Regions from separate parts of the Paenibacillus sp. SAF-068 genome, predicted to be linked through region 4. Evidence: riboswitches for the same ligand, from Rfam matches in the RefSeq annotation. Region 4 holds a riboswitch; each other region holds the start of a gene.
What was found. A riboswitch is a leader RNA that binds a small molecule or an ion and turns the genes downstream of it on or off. The one in region 4 is predicted to bind cyclic di-AMP.
Positions count from the first base shown of each region.

Region 1: linked by a shared signal. The riboswitch ahead of ACTHPG_RS05485 (C40 family peptidase) and the one ahead of ACTHPG_RS02440 (hypothetical protein) in region 4 are both predicted to bind cyclic di-AMP.
Region 2: linked by a shared signal. The riboswitch ahead of ACTHPG_RS27230 (ubiquitin-like domain-containing protein) and the one ahead of ACTHPG_RS02440 (hypothetical protein) in region 4 are both predicted to bind cyclic di-AMP.
Region 3: linked by a shared signal. The riboswitch ahead of ACTHPG_RS11845 (3D domain-containing protein) and the one ahead of ACTHPG_RS02440 (hypothetical protein) in region 4 are both predicted to bind cyclic di-AMP.

Region 1 is NZ_JBQCJX010000001.1:1,218,690-1,224,634, reverse strand. Features, by position in the region: gene ACTHPG_RS05505 (divergent polysaccharide deacetylase family protein) at 1-57, opposite strand, end outside; gene ACTHPG_RS05500 (carbohydrate-binding protein) at 474-2,168, shown strand; tRNA gene ACTHPG_RS05495 (tRNA-Leu) at 2,231-2,315, opposite strand; gene pelA (pectate lyase) at 2,486-3,448, opposite strand; cyclic di-AMP (ydaO/yuaA leader) riboswitch at 3,867-3,998, shown strand; gene ACTHPG_RS05485 (C40 family peptidase) at 4,004-4,468, shown strand; gene ACTHPG_RS05480 (carboxymuconolactone decarboxylase family protein) at 4,567-4,896, opposite strand; gene ACTHPG_RS05475 (hypothetical protein) at 5,040-5,258, opposite strand; gene ACTHPG_RS05470 (hypothetical protein) at 5,378-5,707, opposite strand; gene ACTHPG_RS05465 (xanthine phosphoribosyltransferase) at 5,805-5,945, opposite strand, start outside.
Region 2 is NZ_JBQCJX010000010.1:50,143-56,087, reverse strand. Features, by position in the region: gene rsmI (16S rRNA (cytidine(1402)-2'-O)-methyltransferase) at 1-102, shown strand, start outside; gene ACTHPG_RS27245 (AbrB/MazE/SpoVT family DNA-binding domain-containing protein) at 289-543, opposite strand; gene ACTHPG_RS27240 (HD domain-containing protein) at 861-2,138, shown strand; gene ACTHPG_RS27235 (TatD family hydrolase) at 2,471-3,241, shown strand; cyclic di-AMP (ydaO/yuaA leader) riboswitch at 3,483-3,736, shown strand; gene ACTHPG_RS27230 (ubiquitin-like domain-containing protein) at 4,010-5,194, shown strand; gene rnmV (ribonuclease M5) at 5,350-5,895, shown strand; gene rsmA (16S rRNA (adenine(1518)-N(6)/adenine(1519)-N(6))-dimethyltransferase RsmA) at 5,900-5,945, shown strand, end outside.
Region 3 is NZ_JBQCJX010000001.1:2,751,394-2,757,338, reverse strand. Features, by position in the region: gene ACTHPG_RS11860 (M20 family metallopeptidase) at 1-805, opposite strand, end outside; gene ACTHPG_RS11855 (ABC transporter substrate-binding protein/permease) at 989-2,452, shown strand; gene ACTHPG_RS11850 (amino acid ABC transporter ATP-binding protein) at 2,439-3,161, shown strand; cyclic di-AMP (ydaO/yuaA leader) riboswitch at 3,378-3,574, shown strand; gene ACTHPG_RS11845 (3D domain-containing protein) at 3,577-4,248, shown strand; gene ACTHPG_RS11840 (polysaccharide deacetylase family protein) at 4,350-5,141, opposite strand; gene ACTHPG_RS11835 (hypothetical protein) at 5,296-5,628, shown strand; gene ACTHPG_RS11830 (PspA/IM30 family protein) at 5,750-5,945, shown strand, end outside.
Region 4 is NZ_JBQCJX010000001.1:583,037-588,981, forward strand. Features, by position in the region: gene ACTHPG_RS02415 (hypothetical protein) at 1-381, opposite strand, end outside; gene ACTHPG_RS02420 (XRE family transcriptional regulator) at 408-617, opposite strand; gene ACTHPG_RS02425 (urease accessory protein UreF) at 874-1,575, opposite strand; tRNA gene ACTHPG_RS02430 (tRNA-Leu) at 2,020-2,102, shown strand; gene ACTHPG_RS02435 (glutathione peroxidase) at 2,253-2,732, opposite strand; cyclic di-AMP (ydaO/yuaA leader) riboswitch at 3,102-3,277, shown strand; gene ACTHPG_RS02440 (hypothetical protein) at 3,393-3,791, shown strand; gene ACTHPG_RS02445 (HAD family hydrolase) at 3,919-4,602, shown strand; gene ACTHPG_RS02450 (Nramp family divalent metal transporter) at 4,691-5,945, opposite strand, start outside.

The sequences.
Region 1 (5,945 bases), 640 kb from region 4:
CAACAATGCCATGCAACCTGCAATGAATCGATAATGTCTTCTCTTTTCCTTCATCATGATTCCCTCCCCGTAAGTTTCTGTGATCTCATTGTTTGATAATGAAGGGAGTAATATGTAAGCCAAAGCCTTCCTTTATAACAAGCCCCCTCCCGCCGCTGGAGACCTGCATCTTGAGGCAACAACGCCATCATCCCCTCGTTTTCACCTTTACATTCACACAAGAACTGTCATTGAACCGCATAAAAAAGAGATTAATTAGAAAAAATACTGTAATTTGTCAGGTTTTCAAGGTAGACATTATTTAGTAGAATCAACAAATGAAAGACGTTAATACTTTTTTTATTTCTTTCCTATGATTTGCGAAAGGAGGTTTTGAAAGGGTTTACATGAAATAAATACCAGACTATCAGCTCTTCTTATTGTTATCCCTGGTCGCGGTTTCTCCATGTAACCATTTACCATTATTGAGGAGGATGAAAATAGTGAAATTCAAATTCAAAAAAACGATCAATGTTTTATTGGCCTGTTTAACAGCTCTGCCCCTCATGTTAAGTCCTACACAAGTTTCGGCGGCAAGTGATGCCAACATTAATTTGTCCTCGGAAAAACAACTGATCAAGGGCTTTGGTGGCATTAACCTCCCTGCCTGGATTGGTGATCTGACGCCTGCTCAACGTGAAACTGCTTTCGGTAACGACCAGAATCAGTTAGGCTTTTCAATTCTCAGAATCTACGTCGATCCCGATTCCAATAACTGGTATCGTGAAGTTGCCACAGCCAAACGGGCTATTGAAAAGGGGGCGATCGTATTCGCATCCCCGTGGAATCCTCCAAGTAGCATGGTTGAAACATTCAACCGTAATGGGGATACAAATGCCAAACGTCTGAAATACGACAAATATGCCGCATATGCGCAACATCTGAACGACTTTGTAACCTACATGAAAAATAACGGTGTAGATCTGTATGCCATTTCTGTGCAGAATGAACCGGATTATGCCCATGACTGGACCTGGTGGACTCCACAAGAGATCCTTCGATTCATGAAGGAAAATGCCGGTTCCATTCAAGGTACCAAAGTCATGGCGCCTGAATCCTTCCAATACTTAAAGAACATATCCGACCCAATCCTGAATGATCCGCAGGCCCTTGCCAACATGGACATTCTGGGAGCACACACGTACGGAACCCAGATTTCGAATTTTGCGTACCCTCTCTTTAAGCAAAAAGGAGCTGGTAAAGAACTGTGGATGACTGAGGTATACGTTCCGAACAGTGATAACAATTCAGCAGACCGCTGGCCTGAAGCACTGGACGTTTCCTATCACATGCACAATGCCATGGTAGAAGGTGATTTCCAAGCTTATGTGTGGTGGTACATCCGCAGACAGTATGGTCCGATGAAAGAGGACGGTACTATAAGCAAACGCGGGTATAACATGGCCCACTTCTCCAAATTTGTACGTCCTGGCTATCTCAGAGTGGATGCAACCAAAAACCCGGATACAAACACATTTGTTTCTGCCTACAAAGGGGATAACAAGGTCGTTGTCGTAGCAATTAACCGTGGAACTTCAGCCACAAGCCAAAAATTCGTTCTGCAGAATGGTAATGCCTCCACGGTGTCCTCATGGGTTACGGACAGCAGTCGCAACCTGGCAAGCGGGGCCTCGCTTACCGTATCCAATGGAGCCTTTACGGCACAACTCCCGGCTCAGAGCGTAACAACATTTGTTGCCAATATTACTGGCGGGAATAACGGCGGAAATACAGGCAGTGGCACTACGTATGAAGCAGAGACCGGAACGACACTTACGGAAGCTGCCATTGAAACGATCTATCCTGGTTACACTGGTTCCGGGTATGTCAACTTCAATGCAATGACTGGTTCAGCCATTCAATGGAACGCTATTAACAACACGATTACAGGCACCAAAAACGTAAAGTTTCGTTATGCGCTGGAAAGCGGAACCCGTAACCTCGACATTTTTGTTAACGGAACCAAAGTCATCAGCAACGAGCCCTTTCCGGCAACGGGAAGCTGGTCCACATGGATTGAAAAAACAATTCAGGTCCCCATGAACACGGGGACCAATACCTTGAAAGTTGTTACGACGGGAACAGAAGGACCGAATGTTGACAGCATTAATGTTACCGCAGCACAATAAATATCAAAAATGCAAACAAAAAAAACGCCTCAAGCGTTAGCTTGAGGCGTCTTTTTATTAGATGCGGTCGAGAGGACTCGAACCTCCACGGGGGGTTAGCCCACACGGACCTGAACCGTGCGCGTCTGCCAATTCCGCCACGACCGCATATTGTATCTTCTTTAATCTCGGCGACAAGAAATAATATATCATGCGGAATCTATCATGTCAACACTGAAAATAATAACATAAAATCCCGAACCAGACATTTATGTCGATTCGGGATTTACCTTTAACAGCTCATTGTTTGGTTCGTTAAAACGAAGGGATCATACAAATTACAGCTTGGAAGGCCAGTTGCCATACCATGCGTAACCGCCTCTTCTTTCTTTATCAATATCACTTAATTTGTATTTGACTACCCCATCACGACCAATAAAGATGGGTTTATCCGTTCCGATCTCATAGAAGCGTGCCCAAATCGGTGCCGCTTTGGAGTCAGCGATAATTTTGCTATCTCCATTTGCTCTTTCATACCTGTAACCCGTAATTTTCACCTTGTTAAACCATTGCTCTGCTCCTTTAATGGATGCGGTAATTTTCGCGTTGGCAGGTCTCGTTTTGAGAAATTTAACAATCGTTACACTCTCTCCAGCTGTCAGCGATGGTACTTCATAGATTCTTGCGCTTGCCGGTTTAAGGGAACTGGAGTCATGTTGTTGTCCCCATGCTGTCAGCTTACCGCCTGAAATGACCTGTGTATTCAGGATCGCATCTACGCCCTTAGCAACTGAATTTTTACTTCGATTGGCAAGTGTGCTGTCGATAAATGAGAAATCGCCTTTACGCGTTGCTACTTCATCCAGCATGTACATTACGTTGATCATGGCATCATCATTGTAAGTGATATGTTTGTGATATCCGGAGCTTTGATAGACTTGTGGCCATCCGCCGTTCGAATACTGCATATTGATCAAAAAGTTAATTCCTTTGATTGCAGCTGCGGAGTAACGAGGATCATTTGTCTTTTTAAATTCTTTCGCCAATCTTCTAATTTCTGAGTATGTAGCCTTATTGTCTATCGTGGACTTCGCCCACTCTCCGCTGGTTTGTTTATAATCTTTTCTCCAACCTCCATTCGGCAGCTGGTTCTTCAAAATATCAGAAATACTCGCTGTTGTACCCGATGCATCCGCAGCAGATACCGTCCCTACAGGAAGAACTGCCATTCCAACTGTTGAGAATACCATCGTGCATGCCAGAACAAAAGTAATTATTTTCTTCGCTTTCAAATGTAACACTCTCCCATGTTCATTTTGATAAAACCCAGAATTCAACCTTGCCTATAAGGCCAGTTCCTAACCTCCCTAATTTAGATGTATAACAAAATAGATCTATTTTCATCCAATATGTGGTTTGGATACTGAGATAATATGCAAAAAATATATTTTTGTCAATATATGCAACTTAATCAATATAATCTCTTTAATTCTACATAACGGAATAGTTCTTTCAACTCATGACAAACCTATTTATTTATCCAAATTCGTTCTAAACGAATCAATAATGACGTTTTTGTCATGAATGATACCCAAACTTAATCGCTTCTTGCATATAAAAACCGTAATTCCGATAACATTGGGGCACTAAGAAGGGCTTTAAATGGGTTTGACAATTACGCATTTATGCAATATAGTTTCAAATAGTTACAAAAACTTAATTATTCATTTGCCGAGTTTCATGTTTGAAAACGGGGGAACCATTTTGGGTGAATTATTCTTATACATAGGAAATATAGGGAACCTTCTACCGAACCCTTAGCTAACTCCGTAGGCATCGAAGGGAGAACATTGATTTTGAAAAAACTGATTATCTCCATTTTTGGAGCAGCTGTACTATTTACATCCGGGGCAACAAGCACAGAGGCTAGCAGTATCAACTCCGTAGTGAACAACATGACAGGTATACCTTACAAATGGGGTGGCACGACTGTAGCCGGCTTCGATTGTTCTGGTTTTATGAGATATCTCTTCAACAAATATAGTATTGAATTGCCACGTACTTCCCAGCAGCAAGCCAAAGCAGGTACTCCTGTATCGAAAAGCAACATTCGTACAGGTGATCTGGTGTTCTTCAATACGACGGGCAAAGGCATTTCACATACAGGTGTATATATCGGCGGCGGACAATTTGCTCACGCCTCCAGCAGCAAAGGTGTCAGCATCACTAAAATGACCAACCCTTACTTCAATGATCGTTACGTGACAGCACGTCGGGTAACTGGACAGTTTATGTATGATAAAATGTTGGGTAAAATGTAGGCAAAATTAATAAGAGGAGGCTCCGGATTAACCCGGAACCTCCTCTTTTGTTTGCTTCCCATTTATGCGAACAGTCCTTGGACTACCCCCATGTGCACTTAATGCAGCGCCTTCTGTACTCGCATCGCGCCCTGAGACAGGGCATGTCCGCCTCCTACAGCTCCGGCCACGGCAACGGTCTCCATGATCTCCTGATCAGTAGCACCCTTGGCACGGGCTTCTTCTACATGGTAGAAGGTACATACCTCATTGTTGGCGAACAATCCAATGCCGAGCGCAATCAGCTGTTTTGTCTTGGCATCAATCACACCAGGTTGAAAACATTCTCCCGTAAACTCATGATACGACTTGACCACACCTGGCAGCACATCGCTTAATGCTCCAATCTGATCCTTGTAGGCATGAACTTTATCATTCATCAATGTCATGGCTTGCAGCACACCCTCTCGGCTATAGTTACAGTTCTTCCTCACTGTACCTATCTTCTCTCCTGAGTGAGTCAATTATGCCAAGTAATCATGGTAATTCCAAACAATTAAACGTCTCATGGTTCAGCCATAGTGCTAGGCTTTTACTCACCAAGTGGGCTCTGGCGCGGTTCGCTGAACAACTGATATCGGTAACCACGATCCAACTTGACGACACGTCGATTCTGACGACGGATAAGTACTTGCTCCCCATCCCAGGCAACAACAATTCCGGTTACATCGTTCGATTCCAGCTCGTCCCGTACTACTCTGACTTTCTCACCTGACAGACGCAGGGCGTCCAATTCTGTATCACTAATCATGCGCATGGCTCCTATATTCCAAATTTATTTACAAAAAGAGACCTAAATGAAAAGTCATTTAGGTCTCACGTGACTGTATTGGACTGTCATGTCATTCGAAATTATGTCCCGACTGAAAGTTACCGCTGCGCGTGCTCTTTGCTGTCGTTCTTCTCGAACCAAAAATCAAGCACTTTGGCGGACATCACACGTTCTTCAAGGTACTCCACTTGATGCGGTGTAAATTGTTCTTTCCAAGAGAAGGACAACTCTTCGCATAAGCCTACAATCGTCAGTAATTCTGACCAGGCAACGTAGCGTTTGTACCAGAAAAATTGAGGATGTTCAATCATATAGGGATAAAGGTCATCGAATTCCGTATGTTTACAATCCAGGGCACGTTCAAAATGAACTTTCGATTCCGCCAGCTTATCATTAAAGAATTGTTCTGTTGCCGGTTGGTTCCCCATGGTGTTGCCTCCTCTCCCTAACATAACCCCATTATAAATGAAATCCGCGGTCATGCAAAGGCATAGTTCAAAAAATAGGCCCTATTCCTTTAAAATGTCACATTTCGTTATCGTCAAATTGTACTGTTCCATCATTCAGAGAACGAATGCGTACCAAGGCTTCAACCGGTATGCCCTGTTCACGAATCGTTCTTGCCCCTGCCTGAAAACTTTTCTCGACCACAACGCCGAATCCAAC
Region 2 (5,945 bases), on a different contig from region 4:
CATTATGAAGGTGAAGGACATAATCGCAAAGATGCGATGAAAAAAACGGCAACCGATCGTGGACTGACGAAGCGGGATGTATATAATGCGTTAATCGAGTAGCCAATCTAAGCAACTATCTTCTGTCATGGGGAGCATAACCTGAAAAGAACCTTTTGCAACATCAAGGAACCCATAACAGGGCAAAAAAATACCTTCCGCGGTGGGGTTCACACCGGGAAGGCCATTAAGGAATATTAAAAAGGTTAGAAATAACAATTTAGATAAGTCCAGTATATCTGGTTTTTCTTATTTTGTCACAGGTGCAGGGATTTCGGAAATACATTCGTTACAAACAATTTTACCTTTGAAATAAGTAACGTTCTCTGCATTACCACAGAAGATACAAGCAGGCTCATATTTTTTCAACATGATGCGCTCGCCGTCAACGTAGATTTCCAGAGCATCTTTTTCACCAATACCGAGCGTACGGCGCAATTCAATTGGAATAACTACCCGTCCCAGTTCGTCCACTTTTCTTACAATACCTGTTGATTTCATCATTATAATCAGTGCTCCTCTCAGCTAACTATCATTGTCATTATTCGACATTATTTTATGTTTTATGATACTCATCATACCAACGATTCCCAAAACAGTCAACCTTAAAATTAGCTTAAAATTAAGGCTGTTTTTCACAAGGTTACTGGTGGTAAGGGATTGGCAGTCATTTTTCACATTTAAACATCAATGTCAACTTTGTCGATTTGGAAAACGACAAAACTACGTTATTCGACAAATTTCGTCATAATGTGTCGAATCTTAGATGAATCGCAGAGCCCAAAGCGTTAATATAAAAGAAATTAAAGGAGTGAGTCGACATGGAACAACGTTTAACGGAAGAGAAAGTATTCAAAGATCCGGTACATAATTATATCCACGTGCAAGATCCGGTTATATGGCAGTTAATTAACACCCCGGAATTTCAGCGTTTACGCCGGATTCGTCAACTGGGTACATCTTACCTTACCTTTCACGGAGCAGAGCATAGTCGGTTTTCACATTCACTAGGTGTTTATGAGATTACACGCAAGATCATCTCTCAATTTGAAAGAAGTCATTATTCGGATTGGCCGAAGGAAGAAAAGATTGTAGCTCTGTGCGCAGCTCTGCTTCATGATCTCGGGCATGGGCCATTCTCTCACTCCATCGAAGAAGCTTTTGACATGAATCACGAGGATTGGACTTGTCGCATTATTACAGGTGATACCGAAGTAGGGGCGATCTTAAGACGGTATGCTCCTGATTTTCCTGAGAAAGTCGCGTCTGTCATTCAAAAAACATATGAAAAACCGATTGTGGTGAACTTGGTGACCAGTCCGCTTGATGCAGACCGAATGGACTATTTGCTCAGGGATGCTTATTTTACAGGTGTAAATTACGGCACGATTGACCTTGATCGTATCCTTCGGATGCTGCGTCCCTATCATGGACGAATTGTAGTCAAGGAATCAGGCATGCATGCTGTGGAGGACTACCTCATGTCTAGGTATCAGATGTATTGGCAGATTTATTTCCATCCGGTAACTCGTAGTTCTGAAATTATATTGCGGCAAATATTCAAGCGAGCGAAAATACTCATACAGCATGGTTTTCAATTTCGCTTCATGATTGATCCACTCCCTCAATTATTTGCAGGAGAATTATCTGTAGATGAATATTTGCAGTTGGATGAAGCATTAATTCAGACGGCATTTACGCAGTGGCGCAAGGAGGACGATACTGTTCTGAGTGAGTTATGCGAACGTTTTATGGATCGCAAGTTATATAAGTATGTAGAGCTTGAACAGGTCGACTTGACAATGATGGAAGAGATTCGGGAAGCTTTTGTACAGGCAGGCCTTGATCCCGAATATGATCTTGAAATTGATTTTCCTTCAGATAATCCGTATGATGTGTTTCGTCCGGATGAATCCACCGATAAGCAGATTCTTCTTCTGGATCGACAGGACAATTTACGTGAGTTGTCAGAAGTATCAGACATTGTCCGTTCCATCAGCGGGCTTCATCGAGGGAAACATCATTTGTATTACCCGCAAAACAAGGTGGATGCGATTATTCATGAATTACCGTCACATATACGCCCCTATTTCTTGTAATCATGTGGGTATAATCCAATGAAGAATTTCGAGATCAAAAGACTTTCTAAAAGAGCTATTTTTCATGATACAGTAATCTGCTTTAATGGGGCGTATATGTAGATCGACATAATTTTGTAAATGAAAGCAGGCAGAACGGGCACAATCAGCAATATATAGATCAGAATATTCGTATTTCTTCTATATATTGTAGTTGTGAAGAAACAAACGAAATAATGTAATGCACAGATTACCCAAAATGTTTTATATAGGAGTCAATGAATTATTGAATTTTACAAATTTAACTTTCAACAGAAGATAGTCGTTATTTCGACATGAAGGGAGATACAAACATGATGCTGTTCGACACACATACACATCTGGATGCACCACAATTCGACGAGGACCGCGAGGACATGATTCAGCGTGCTGTTGATGCGGGAGTTGGTCGCATGATCAACATTGGCTTTAACCGGGAGACGATTCCAACGACAATGAAACTTGCTGAGACATATGACTTTATCTATGCAGCTGTAGGGTGGCATCCCGTCGATGCGATTACAATGCAGGAGGGCGATCTGGAATGGATTGCATCTTTATGCAAGCATGAAAAAGTGGTTGCTATCGGTGAGATTGGATTGGATTATCACTGGGATACTTCACCGAAGGAAGTACAGCATCGCGTATTACGACAACAAATTGCTTTGGCACGTGAAGTGAACATGCCGATTGTCATCCATAATCGGGATGCACATGAGGATATCATAAGAATTTTGCGTGAAGAAAAGGCGAGTGAAGTTGGTGGTGTGATGCATTCGTTCTCGGGCAGCTGGGAAACAGCGAAGAGTTGTCTAGATATGGGCTTCCATCTCTCCTTCGGAGGACCAATTACATTCAAAAATGCAAAGCAGCCCAAAGAGGTGCTCGCGAAGGTTCCGATGGACCGGTTTTTCATTGAAACAGATGCTCCATATTTGACACCTCACCCTTATCGTGGGAAACGAAATGAGACAGCGCATGTACGTCTGGTTGCAGAGGCAGCTGCGGAAATTAAAGGCATTTCAGTCGAGGAAATTGCTGCAATAACCACCAAAAATGCCATGGAACGATTTGGAATTCGTTAAAAAAACGAGTAAATGAGGTGAAAAAGGCAGGTAAGCGGAGTTAATTTGCCCTTTGATCCAAATAAATCAAGAATATTACAATATTTTAACCAAATATTCAGAAAAACGTACTTGATCAACGCTTTACAACATGCATCAAAACAGGATATCATCTTTTCAGTGAATTGTTGTGCGGAAAATTGGACAGATGTTCGGGGGATGAACAAAGGGACACTTTCCGATGAAACAACATTACTTTCATGAATCAGTCTCGCTGAGTCTCCGTTAACGGAGAGCGGGGGAACCAATAGGGCTTAAACATCGGTGAATCTGGCCGATGCGCAACGTTCGCTGACCCAAAAGCAGCGTATGGAACTGCGAAGCCGTATTTGATTTCTTCTTTGGGTCTCGGGGTGAATTCAAGGGCATCCGCCATGAGCGGGTGACCTAAGATAGGGCGGCTCTCTTTCGCCCGAACCCGACAGCTAACCTCGCAAGCGGAAAAAGAGAGGCAACCTCGTGCATGAATTTCCGATATTCAAAATCATTCGGAAGCCACGAAAGAGTTCCTCTTACACTCTTTCTTTGGCTTTTTTGTTTTTGAATAAAAGAAATGTTGTCATCATACGGTAGGTATTCAGGAGGATGACATCATGTTGCGAAGATTGATTCATGGTGCAGAACCGGATTATGTTGGTCCAATCTGTGTTCTGTAGAAAATTTGGTATAGTCACGTCAAAGACATCATGCATTACTTTAGACGGCGAGGCTATGAAGGAGGACGGAGAAGTGGGCACATTCCAACCAGAAGAGACCCATGAGTCACGATCATCCAGTAAGTCTTTCGCGTTGCGGTGGAAGCATGAGAACATGCGTCAAATGGCATTGATCGCGATTTTCTCAATTGCGCTTACAATCATGATCTTGTTAGTCGTTTACGGTCAGGCCGGGAAACAAATTTCACTGGTTATTGATGGCAAAGCTCAGGTGGTAGAGACTCGTACAGGAATGCTTCAGGAAATGCTGGAGGAGCAGTCGATCACAGTCAGCCCTCACGACAAGGTATCCATGTCCATGAACGGGGCAATTACAGATGGAGACCGAATCGTTATTGAGCGGGCCGTTCCAGTCAACATTACGGCAGACGGAGACACCAAGACTCTGTATACAACGGATTCATCGGTAGAAGATGCAATTCAAAAATCAGGTATTCAAGTTGAGAGTAATGATAAAGTGTATCCGGCGCTTGGAACTGCTATCAAAGCGGATATGAAGATCCGTGTAGTGCGCGTAACAAAGCGTACAGTGGATGTAGAACAACCGATCGCTTACAAAGTAATTAAAACGGCTGACCCCAGCTTGTACAAAGGGGATAACCGTGTCGTTGTAAACGGCAAAGAAGGTACACTTGTACAGCACATCGAAAAGGTATTTCAGGATGGAGAATTGGTCTCCAAAAAAATGGTCGGCAAATCCGTCGCGAATAATCGTGTAGATAAAGTGATCGCTGTCGGCACCAAAGCAAAACCGGTCGTGAAAAAACCTGAGATTCAGACCGTATCGGCACAAACTTCAACAACCAAAAAGGCTACAACAACGAACTCGAAGAAAACATCTGCCTCGGGCAGCAAAGTGATTACCGTATCCGGGACTTCTTTTAAATACTCCAAAGTACTTAAAAATGTATCCATGACTGCCTACTCTTCCGAAGAGCCTGGCATTGGCACTAAAACAGCTTCCGGTACTCGTGTAACGGAAGGGCGCACCATCGCGGTTGATCCCAAAGTCATTCCAATTGGCTGGTGGGTATATATCGAAGGTCTGGGCTTCCGACGTGCGGAAGATACAGGCGGTGCCATTAAAGGCAACAAAATTGATGTATATTATGACAGTGTGAAGCATGCCCTGAATTTTGGACGCAAGAAAGGCAAGACGGTCTACGTGATCGGTCCGGTGAAGCCGGAAGCGAACTAAAATCGTTTTACTTTGAAATGGGAATGCTATAAAATAGTTGCATGAATGATTCATGCGGAATATGCGGCGGAGGGGTCTGAATTCAGTCTCCCCCGCCGTTTGGCAGAGAAGAGGATATTCCTCTTCTTTTTGCGTTAGAAAGGAAGAAATGGAACATGATAAAAGAAGTCATTGTGGTGGAGGGCCGTGATGATACGGTAGCCATCCGTCGGGCCGTGGAAGCCGATACAATAGAAACAGGTGGATCAGCCATCAACCAACGTATTCTGAAGCGGATAGCGCTTGCTCAGGAGAGACGGGGAGTCATCGTACTGACAGATCCGGATCATGCCGGCGAACGCATTCGTAAAATCATTGCGAATAAGGTGCCTGGCTGCAAACATGCTTTCATTCCGGAAGCCGATGCAACACGCAAAGGGGATATTGGGGTGGAGAATGCCTCACCGGAGGCGATCCGTCATGCTCTGGCACGCGTACATACTTCATACGAAGGTGCTCCGAGCCTGATCGATTGGGAGGACCTGATCGCGGCAGGACTTATTGTGCATCCGCAGGCTGCTGCACGTCGCATGGAGATGGGCAATCTGCTGGGCATCGGATATTGTAACGGTAAGCAGTTCCACAAACGTCTCAGTGTATTTCAGATTACACGGGAAGAGTTCTCTACAGCATTAGCGCAAATTGAACGTGAAGGATTGTGAGCATATGAAGGATATGGAAGAGACGATAGAAATTGCAACGCCCAAGCGAA
Region 3 (5,945 bases), 2.2 Mb from region 4:
TGCAACCTGTCTGCAGAGCAGAGCCCTCAGCGATTTGAATCACACGTTCTGTGAGGATATTTAGTTCTTTGCGGGTTGCTGCACGTACATAAAATTGAGCAGAAGCATAGTCAGGAATGATGTTTGCTGCCTGACCGCCGTTGTTGATTACCCCATGGATCCGAACGGTGCTTTTCACTTGTTGCCGGAAAGCATTAATTCCGTTGAAGGTTTGAATGACTGCATCAAGTGCGTTGATGCCTTCATGCGGGCTTGCAGCAGCATGTGAAGAGCGGCCATGGAATTCAAATTGCACAGCATCGATAGCCAGCGAGCTGCCTGACTTTTCGTAGGCATAATACGGATGTGCCATAAGGGCAATATCACAGTCATCGAACAGGCCTGCTTCTGCCATTGGTACTTTGGCACCACGTGTCTCTTCTGCGGGTGTACCAAATACTTTAATCGTTCCACCTACTTCATCCAGAATGGATTTCAGCCCAACAGCAGCTCCGAGACTCATCATGCAGATCAGATGGTGACCACAAGCGTGACCGATCTCCAGCAAGGCATCATATTCGCACAATAATGCAACAGTAGGGCCGGGTTTGGCAGCGGAATACGTGCCGATAAAGGCTGTCTCCAGTCCAAGGATTGGAGCCTCTACAGTGAAACCGTGGTAGACCAGTTCTTCTTTCAAACGGGCAGAAGCGAGATACTCTTCATTTCCCAGTTCGGGGTTGGCACCGATATATGATGAAATGGCTTTAAAACGGGAAGCATATTGATCAATAACCGTCAGAATTTGTGATTTGTTAGATGTCATTAGTGAACTCCTTATGCAAAAATGAAAATAATTCATTAATTATATCATGTTTGCTTTATTTTTTCAGAAACAAGTCAACATTTGTAATGTCAAAATGCATTGCATAATCATGCATTGTACTTTATAATGACTCAGTCATCAACATGAGAAGCATACAACGTATTGTAAGGGGAGAGAACAAGGTTGAAATTGATAAGTCGTTACACCATGATGCTGTTGACCTTTGTCGTTCTGCTGACGACTGCCGTTCCTGTGGCACTTGCAAGTGGATCTACAGATAATTCAAGCAGTAAAAAGCTGGTGCTCGGTACAAGTGCCGATTTTGCACCCTATGAATTCCATAAAGTAATTAATGGCAAAGATGAAATCGTTGGTTTTGATATTGAGATTGCCAAAGAGATTGCCAAAGATCTTGGCGCTGAGCTTGTAATTGAGGATATGGGCTTCGACGGCCTGCTGCCTGCATTGCAGAGCGGGCGTGTCGATCTGGTCGTTTCAGGCATGACGCCGACGGATGATCGGAAGAAAAGTATCGACTTTTCTGACACCTATTATAAATCAAAACAAGTCATTATGGTTCGCAATGTGGATAAAGACAAGTATCCAACCATGGCAGAACTCGAAAATGCAAAGATTGGCGTGCAGAAAGGTTCAATTCAGGAAACGATCGGCCAGAAGATTCCGGGAGCGAAACTTACTGCGCTTGATAAAATCTCGGATATCGTGCTTCAACTGCAAACGAAACGTATTGACGCGGCAATCGTTGAGGATACCGTAGCAGCCGGTTATTTGGATGATATCATTGGACTTGCTGCTGCTGTCCCGGACGAAGAGCAAGCAGAAGCTGCAATCGGGATTCGTAAAGGTAATACCGAGCTGCTAGCTGCAGTAAATGGAACGCTTGAGCGCTTGAAAAGTGAAGATAAAATCAACCAGATGGTGACGGATGCCAGTCTCCTGATGGCGGATAAAGCGAACAAATCACAAAATATTTTCCAAGTATTCTGGGAGTACAAAAGTTTCTATGCAACAGGTGTAGGCTACACCCTTTTATTGTCTGCACTTGGGGTTATCTTCGGGGTTATTATCGGGTTGATCATCTGTTTGTTCCGACTGCATGATGTTGCGATTCTGCGTTGGATCGGTACAGCTTATGTTGAAGTCATCCGTGGCACACCGATGTTGGTGCAACTGATGATTATTTACTACGGTTTTTCCCTGAGCTTTGGTATTAACTTCACTGCTCTTCAGGCAGGTATCATTACACTCTCAATCAATAGTGGTGCCTATCTGGCAGAGATTTTCCGTGCAGGTATTCAAGGTGTGGATCGTGGTCAGTTGGAGGCAGCACGTTCATTGGGTATGGGAAGAGGCGCGGCGATGCGTTATATCATCTTGCCACAAGCCTTCAAAGCTGTCTTACCAGCGATCGGTAATGAATTCATAACCATCATCAAAGAATCCTCCATTATCTCCGTAATCGGTATGGTGGACATTATGTATCAGGCCAGTGTTGTCAAAAACATTACGTACCAAGGCTTGAGTCCATTTTTGATTGCAGCGGCCATTTATTTTGTAATGACATTCATTTTGTCCAAGCTGCTGGGACGACTGGAAAGGAAGTTGAGTGCAAGTGATAGACGTTAGACAATTACACAAATCTTATGGAAATAACAATGTGCTTAAGGGCATTAACGTGACGATTGGCAAAGGTGAGGTTGTCGTAGTTATTGGTCCTTCCGGTTCGGGAAAAAGTACATTCTTGCGTTGTCTGAACCTGTTGGAACAGCCTACCTCGGGTGAGATTGATTTTGAAGGCGTGTCAATCACCGATCCGAAGCACAACATCAACGCAACTCGTGAGAAAATGGGCATGGTGTTTCAGCATTTCAACCTGTTCCCACACAAAACGGTAGAGCAAAACATTACAATTGCTCCAATTAAAGTGAAGAAACAATCCACTCAGGAAGCGGAGAAAATTGCTGCTGATCTGCTTAACACTGTGGGCTTGTACGATAAAAAAGATGCATTCCCGAATCAGCTGTCCGGCGGACAGAAGCAACGGATCGCCATTGCCAGAGCATTGGCCATGCAACCGCATGTGATGCTGTTTGACGAGCCTACCTCGGCGCTGGACCCTGAGATGGTCGGCGAAGTACTGGATGTCATGAAGCGTCTTGCAGAAGGCGGGATGACCATGGTCATCGTAACACATGAGATGGGCTTTGCACGTGAAGTGGGAGACCGTATCCTGTTCATGGATGGCGGGGTTATTGTGGAAGAGGGAACACCTGATGAGGTGTTTGGAGCACCGAAAAATTCACGTACACGTGATTTTCTTGCAAAAGTACTCTAAATGAAATGATCGATAGCGTTACTGACTTCGAGTCGGTGGCGCTATTTTTTTATGAAATAATAACATACAGGATTCGAAAAAGTAACTATTCTGTTACCAATTATAAAGGAATCATAATGCCCAACTTTTCTAAAGGTTGCTGTATTCTTACATAAGCTTACATGCTAGAACCATTTGGTAAGAATTACTACAAGTTCAGGTTACAAAATTGTGATATATTGAACACTGCCGAAACTTCCGGACAGGGAGTGCGGGGGATGTAACGATGCAGAATGTGCAGGGGGAAGATCTACAGCACACTGCTTGGGGTGAATTAGGGGTACATATCGTTTCAACTGTAATGATGAACCTATAGGGTGGGCTCCTCATCCGAATCCGACAACTAACTTCGCAGGCACAATGAGGGAGGAAGACCATGATTAACAAGAAACGTATAGCCAAAACAGCAGTAGCATTAATGACAACAGCAATGCTCATTCAAGCCGTTCCGGCTCACGCCGATTCAGTTCATGTGGCCAAAGAGGGGGATACCTTCTACACCTTATCGAAACAATACGGAGTAGCAATCAACACGTTAGTTAAAGCAAACAATGACATCTCGCCTTACAATATTTATGGTGGTTTGAAAATTACAATTCCCGGTAAGGCAAACCATGTAGCTGCCGCGGCGGCGGAAAGCAAGGCCCAAGCCAAAACGGTTACGACAGCAAGCTTGGACGTGAACACAGATAACAAAGTGGTTCAAGCCTGGGGTAAAACATTTGATTACAGCAAAGCTGTGAACGTGAAAGCAACGGCATACTCTGCAGATCCGTCTGAAAATGGAGGATGGGGTGCTGTCGATTATTTCGGGAATGACCTTGAACTGGGTACGATTGCAGTTGATCCAAGTGTGATTCCACTTGGAACCAAAGTACTGGTAACTGGTCACAGCCATCCAGGATTGCCAAAACAGGCTTTTGTAGCCACGGCACGTGATGTGGGCGGTGCAATCAAGGGGCACCGGATTGATATCTTCATCCCGGGTAGCAAGCAATCTGTAAGCACATTCGGTTTTCAGGATATTGAGCTGTACATTCTGAAATAGAAAGTAAATTATAATTAAAAGAATTCAAACAGGGTGTCTGCCAGTCGCTAACTTGCGATTGAACAGCACCCTTTTATATTCTTATTTATAATACGGTCAGCCTAATCTTTGGCCTTTGGCAATCCCAGCATTTCGTCCAAGGTGACCAGTTCATACCCCCGATTACGCAATTCCTCAATAATCTCTGGCAAAGCCTCAATCGTGCCGTTTAGATTAGATCCTACACCGCCTCCTGCATGTTGCAGAACGATGGAGCCAGGTTTGACGGCAGACAGGATGTTATCTTTCACCTCTGTCTTAGAAAGGCCTTTCCAGTCCAGTGAGTCTACGTTCCAGTTCACAATGCTATAGTGTTGTCTGGCAGCCCAACGCAGCTGTTCCTCATTAATGTCTCCATAAGGCGGACGAATCATCTTGGGAGTATATCCCGCCAGACGTCGAATTATATCCCCGGTATGTAAAATTTGTTTGCGAAAGGCATTCATCGACAGCTTACTGAATTCCGGATGATTGTAGCTGTGATTGCCGACCATATGCCCTTCCTTAACGATGCGTTTCACCAGATCGGGATGCTTCTCAGCACGACTACCTACGATAAAGAATGTAGCTCTGACATTGTATTTCTTCAATACATCAAGTACCTGTGGAGTAAACCGTGGATCAGGTACATCATCAAAAGTCAGTGCAACTTTCTTTGTTGAAGGACCATTGGTTTTGAACGTATCGGCATATTTTTGACGTAATTGTCCCAATGTCAGTTGTTCTTCTTCCCCGGAATCTGAACCGGATACCGATTCACCTGGAGGGCTTGAAGAATCCCGAGATGAAACCGGTGCATGATATCCTCCGAAGAAAATAACGATAACCATCAGCATGATGAGGCGTATGCGCATAATATCAGCCTCCTTTTCCAAAATAACGTTCTCCTTGGTATGCCCGAGGTCTCCAATAAATATGCGTAGTGTGAGAAGTTTCATTGTTGATTCATCCCATGAAGGCCATAATTCCTCCATATATATCATATAGAAAAGGGTAGGTGGATAGGATATGAGTACATATGATTTGAAGTCCATACGTTTACAGGTGATTGAAGCAGGCGAGGATAAGGTTTTTCTTGTTACCGGAGGGAAGGCGCATATTGGTGCTGTGGCCACGTTCTATGTAGATCATGAGCGCGTAAGCGGAACGACGGTACATATTCCGGGTCATAAGGAACAGGAGTTGTGTGAGCGGCTAGCCCGAAAGGCGGCTTTACAGCTGAAAGTAACAGTCACGGTAATCATGGGTATCCATTTTGATTCGATCACGCGGATGCAGATTGATGAAATCGTGCAGACTGCAGAGAGGCTGATGGAGGATCATCTGAGCAAGGGGAAATGATCTTCTTAATATAAAGAGCAATCGCAAGTTTTGATTTTATTTGCTAAAATTGAAACGAGTTGCAGATTGTTACGTATGTATGTTTATATACGATGTAATATTGACTAGGAGGAATAACATAATGTCCATTTTTAAACGTTTGCGTGATTTAACCATGTCTAACATCAACGCCATTATTGACAAGGCGGAAGATCCAATCAAGATGACGGACCAATATATCCGTGACATGCAAGAGGATCTGGAAGATGCGGAGAAAGCAGTAGCTCAACAGATCGCGATTGAGAAGAAATTTAAGCAGCTATTCGAAGAGCAGGAAG
Region 4 (5,945 bases):
AATCAGAGCGAGATCGATATCCAAAATTGAATTCGCATGAGACAGAGGGGTGAGTTCCACGCGAAACCACCGCTCTTCGTTGCATGCCGCATGCACGCAGATGTCATATGTATGATTTCGATGAAAAGGTACTCCGCGTTCTTTCAAATTCTGTGCGACAAGTGCCGTGTGTGCGTTCTTGCTTCGTATTGCCCAGGCTTCCGTCAGATGCAGGTAATGTGTATGATTACTGCTCGCTTCCGGGTTGAGTAATGATTGGCCGAGTCCCTGTTGCCATGCGCGGTTACAACTGTGGATAACCCAATGGTGATCAACGATGATGAGTTGGTGACGAATGGACTGGAACGATAGCCTCTCCAGATCGGATGTAACATGTCTCATGGATGGGGCCCTCCTTGGCAGAAATTTTATCTCAGTTCATCTGGAATATCCAAAATGTCAGCAACCAGGTGTCTGAATCGGGTGGCTTTACGCGTGCCGTGAATGAGATTGGATAAACGGTAGGGTGGGATGCCATGCTGTTCGCAAAAGGTCTTCTGGTCCACTTGAAGTTCGGTTAGCCGTCGTTTGATGGCCCATCCGAACGGGGTCACTGGTTTTTTCTTGTTCTTGTTCAAAAGGGTTCACCCCTGGTTAGAATGTAGTATTCAGTCGCCATTTCTTCGTGTAAAATATATAGAGATGCGAGCTGTGTATTTTATTATATACGTAAATCCGTCATCTAACAATTAAAAAAGACGGAAAAAAGTGTATTTTGTGATGTTAAATGGCGTAAATACGTTAAATAAACAAATAAAACGACAAAAAACACGACGGCAAGGAGGTTGCCGCGTGTTTTTGTGTTTGTCTGAATGAAGGGGAGAAGGAAGAGGATTAGGCTCTGTAGGCATGAAGTCCAGCTCCAAGCATATGGAAACTGGGGAAAAATGATTTCATGGACATCGAGGTTGGTTGTACCAGTCCATCCGCAGCCGAGGCGCATACGGTATTCCATTCATTCTCCAGATCTGAGGCCAGGCGTACCATCAGATCTTTGGTTATATCGTTGTTCAGGGGAATGACTTTGGAGGCTTCGGTTATGCAGGCATTCATGGCTGAATGCAGGTAACCAAGGACCGCTTCCTCGACCGGGATGTCGAGGTGATGGTTAATCCAGGCGTGAACAGTGGAGAGGCAGCCAACCGAATCATATTTGGCGAAGATCTGTTCGAGCTGGCTGAAATCAATCCAGGGGTGCAGAGCGCGTGCCAGTCTGATCAATCGTTTTCCCATGGCGGCAGCTTGTTCTCTGAGATCTCCAGGAGTTCGCTGAACGTGGACCAGTTTATCGATCAGAGCTATCCGCCATGTATCCTTGTGATCTGCTGCGGTATAGATGCCTTTGATGGCCATGCCTTCAAGACGAACAATGCTGGGATGCAACTGACAACGCATGAATGATTCGAGATCTTCAGCATTACGAATGGTACCCTCCCTGATATGGATATCCATGCCGAAGGAATGGGTAAACCCTCCAACCTGAATAGAGGAATCAAGCAGTTTGACATAATCGAGCAGCTTATTCCCACGGTTCACAATCATTCGCCTCCTGTGTTCGTTAAATGTCATTTTAAATGACATTTATATTCCTTTTTGTTAACTTTATGTTTGAAAATCCGAATTATATGATAGTTATCATCCCATAAATGTCCGCTTTTTGTCAATAGTATCTGTTGAATTTAATGAATAGATTCTGATATTTAATATTTATGTCATTTTATATAACCTATTGTGTTATTTGTGTGGCGAAGTGCAGGGAGGACTATATATAAGGAAGGACTACATATTAATGAATCAACAAGATCGGCTCTAGCCGGAAAAGAGGGGATCAAATCTAAGGATATGCAGTTCATGGATAAACATGACGAGAATATGCGTTTTTTGAGGAAAATGCCTGGCTGAAAAAGAAGGTTTAAAAAATACTTTACTTTTATTTCTGAACCCGGTATAATCAATTCTGTTGCCGATTATTTACGACATGCGGTCGTGGTGGAATGGCAGACACGCTATCTTGAGGGGGTAGTGGGCGTATGCCCGTGGAGGTTCGAGTCCTCTCGACCGCATCATATGAACGATGAAGAAGAAGCTTTCCTTTAATGGAGAGCTTCTTTTTTTGTGTCTTTTCGAACAGTCGGGTATCCAGGGGTGAGAAAAAAGGCCATCCATTCCCGGGGGTAATGGTGCTCTACCTTCCGGCACGGGTGGCCAATGTACTATTTTTGCAGCAAATTCTTGATATCTTCTTCAATCTTGTCAGGTGTTGTTTTCGGAGCATAACGCTTAATTACCTGTCCGTTCTGATCCACAAGGAATTTGGTGAAATTCCATTTGATTGCTTTGGAGCCAAGCAGGCCTGGTGCTTCTTTGCTAAGGTGCTGGAAGAGAGGGTGAGCGCTTGAGCCATTCACATCAATTTTCTCAAACATCGGGAAGCTTACGCCATAATTCATCTGACAGAACTCGGCGATATCGTCGGAAGAACCTTTTTCCTGTGCAAATTGGTTGCTTGGAAAACCAAGGACTTCAAACGGGGCATCTTGGAACTTGTCTTGCAGTTCTTGCAGACCTTTGAACTGAGGGGTAAGTCCGCATGAGCTTGCGGTATTTACAATCAGTAACACTTTATCACGGTAGTCGGACATTTCAACTTCTTGGCCCCGAAGGGTATTGACTTTGTATTCGTAAACTGTCATCTAATCGCCTCCATGATATCATCTGATACCTCTTATTATATTGGATGCAATTAAATAATGCAAAACTAATATGGTGTTAAAAGAACCAAAACGGGCAAGTTGTGCAGAATACGTGAATGAAATGCGAAGTGACTTTCGTCAGAGTGAGAATTAGATAGCCTTGAAGAGATGGATAGAGTATAACCATGTTGTAAGCGTTATTATGGATCGGTATTGGCGAAAATCTGTCGATTCGGTGATCTGTACGGACTTTACACCGTCATGGTACGGGTGTATGATTCATAACGTAATTTCAATTTAAACTAAATTGTACCTGAAAAACGAAACAAACGATAATATCGCTCGATCTGATCTTAAGATATACGAACGATGTTTTAATCGCTGAGTTTCCATTCAGTCATGAGTGGGAAACGGGGGAACCAACAGAATGCGCTGTCCAGGACAGTAGGCATTCATGGGGTGAATTTTCCGGTGACAGCCGGAAATAGGGCGACTCTCGCGCCCGAATCCGTCAGCTAACCTCGTAAGCGTTAAAGGGAGAGGCAACAAGCCGTACGCTGGTTCATGGTGTTTTCGCCATGGATTCTTTAAGAAGCGTTCGGGAGGCCTTGGTCCCCCACGCTTCTTTTTTGTTGTCTTTTCACGCCAAGGGAGGAACGAATGATGGATACTGAGATGATCTTAGTGACTGCTCCAAATGAAGCAGGACGCAAATTTATCAAATTGCTGATGTACAAAAAAATGCCGTTTGCCGTTCTAACCAACAGTGCAGGGGAAGAGCGCAGACTCCGTAGAATCGGGGTAGAGCATGTCATTCGCATGAATACGGCTGCAGCTCAAAAATGGTTTTTGCCGCAGGGCAGCGTGGGCAACGTGTTTATTTTTGAGAACAGCCTGAACCTGACTTGCCGTTATTTACAGATCTGCCGTTCATGGACATCGAAATCCCTGTGCGTCATTACGGAACAGAGTCATCCAAAGGGCATCTATCGGGGCATGGGCGCAGACCGGATTGTATATTCACTCAATGGGGAAGTCGGCTTTCTCCTCAATGGTTAATGCCATAGCTTGTGATTGCTCAGGTGTAAGGTGCCTGTTATAATTGAATGTATCGATAAACGGAAATTTGAGGAGACTCATGCAAGATGGTGAGTCTTCTTTTTTATGCTTACAAGGAGGAATTGGCGTGCCGGATGTAGGTGGATTAAAGTGGTTGTTTTTTGATGTTGGAGATACGCTGGTGGATGAATGGGAGCCGGTTGATGATATTATCGGACAGTTCGTCCGCGAAGCCTGTGCTTTGGGGTATCCGGTAAAGATTGAGGCGGTACGCGAACTGTTCGCGAACTGTTACCAAAGTTATGAGCAATGGCCTATGAGAGTGGCGATTCGCACATTCGTTGACGACGAGGGACACCAGAAACAGATTCAGGACAAGCTGAAGTTTCAAAAAGATCTTGAACGTCCTTTTCCTTCAGCGGATTCCGTTCTCCAGCAGTTGTCACGGTATTATCGCATTGGCATTATTGCCAATCAGAGTCCCGGAACGGAAGAGAGACTGGAGAGTTACGGACTGCGGAAGTATGTTGATGTTCTGGCCTGCTCGGCTGAAGAAGGGGTGTCCAAGCCAGATCCGGAGTTATACGCGGTGGCCCTGAAACAGGCAGGATGTACGCCAGAGGAAGCCGTCATGGTCGGGGATCGGATCGATAACGATATTATACCTGCTCGGAAGCTGGGCATGCGTACGATTCGAATTATGCAAGGTTACGGAAGATTCCAGCCAGACCGATCGGAGGACGAACGTGCGGATTGGACTGTTGATTCATTGGATCAACTCCTGCCGTTACTGGTGCCGAATCAGGATTAGGTGATTATTAATAAAAGAAGGCTGATCAATCTGGTATCGAATACCGGAGTTGATCAGCCTTTTTAGTATTTTATCAATAAGAACGTGATTAGAATAACCGGATCGTTTGAATGATCAGATAGATATTCAGCACCACGATAATCGAGGCAATGACCCATGAAATGATGTTGAGCCACAATTTGTTGGCGAATGCCCCCATGCTTTTTTTGTCACTCGTGAACATCACCAGGGGAATTACCGCAAAAGGCAATTGAAGCGACAGCACAACCTGGCTCAAAATGAGCAGTTCTTCTGTGCCGTGTTCTCCTGCAATCGCTGTGACAATTACCGCCGGGATGATGGCGATCAGACGTGTGACCAGTCGGCGCAGCCAAGCTGGAATTCGAATGTTCAGGAAGCCTTCCATCACAATCTGTCCAGCGAGTGTCCCTGTAAGGGTAGAATTCTGACCTGATGCTAACAACGCCACACCGAACAGGATACTTGCAACCGTTGTACCCAATAGAGGTGTCAGCAGATGGTAGGCATCTGCGATCTCGGCAACCTGTGTCATGCCGGCACTATGGAATACAGCAGCGGATACAATCAGGATGGCCGCATTGATGAACAAGGCGAGTGTCAGCGCGATTGTAGAGTCCATGGTCGAATAACGAATCGCTTCTTTTTTGCCCTGTGGTGTCTGTTCGATCTGACGCGTCTGCACAATGGAAGAATGCAGATACAGATTATGCGGCATCACGGTTGCTCCTATAATACCAATGGCAATATAGAGCATGGCAGGGTTCTGCAGGATCTCCACATTTGGGACAAAACCATGGAGAACACCGCCCATATCCGGTTTTGCCAGGAACAGGTCAATCCCGAAGCAGAGGGCAATGGTCGCCATCAGCACAATAACGAGAGTTTCCAGGGCGCGGAAGCCTTTATTTTGCAGCACCAGAATCAGAAGTACATCAACTGCGGTGATGATAACACCGTACAACATGGGGATGTTGAATAACAGCTTTAACGCGATGGCAGAACCGATGACCTCAGCCAGATCGGTAGCTGCAATGGCAAGTTCGCACAGAATCCATAACATCATGACAACAGGCATGCTGAAGCGTTCACGACAGGCTTGAGCCAGATCCCGTCCAGTGACGATGCCGAGTTTTCCAGCCAACGATTGAAGTACAACGGCCATCAGGTTCGAGAGCAGGATGACGGATAACAAGGTATACCCGAACTGCGAGCCGCCTGCGATATCTGTTGCCCAGTTGCCAGGGTCCATGTAACCTACGGCAACGAGGTATCCTGGGCCAACGAAGGCGAGAAATTTTTTCCACCATGCAGCATTCTGCGGA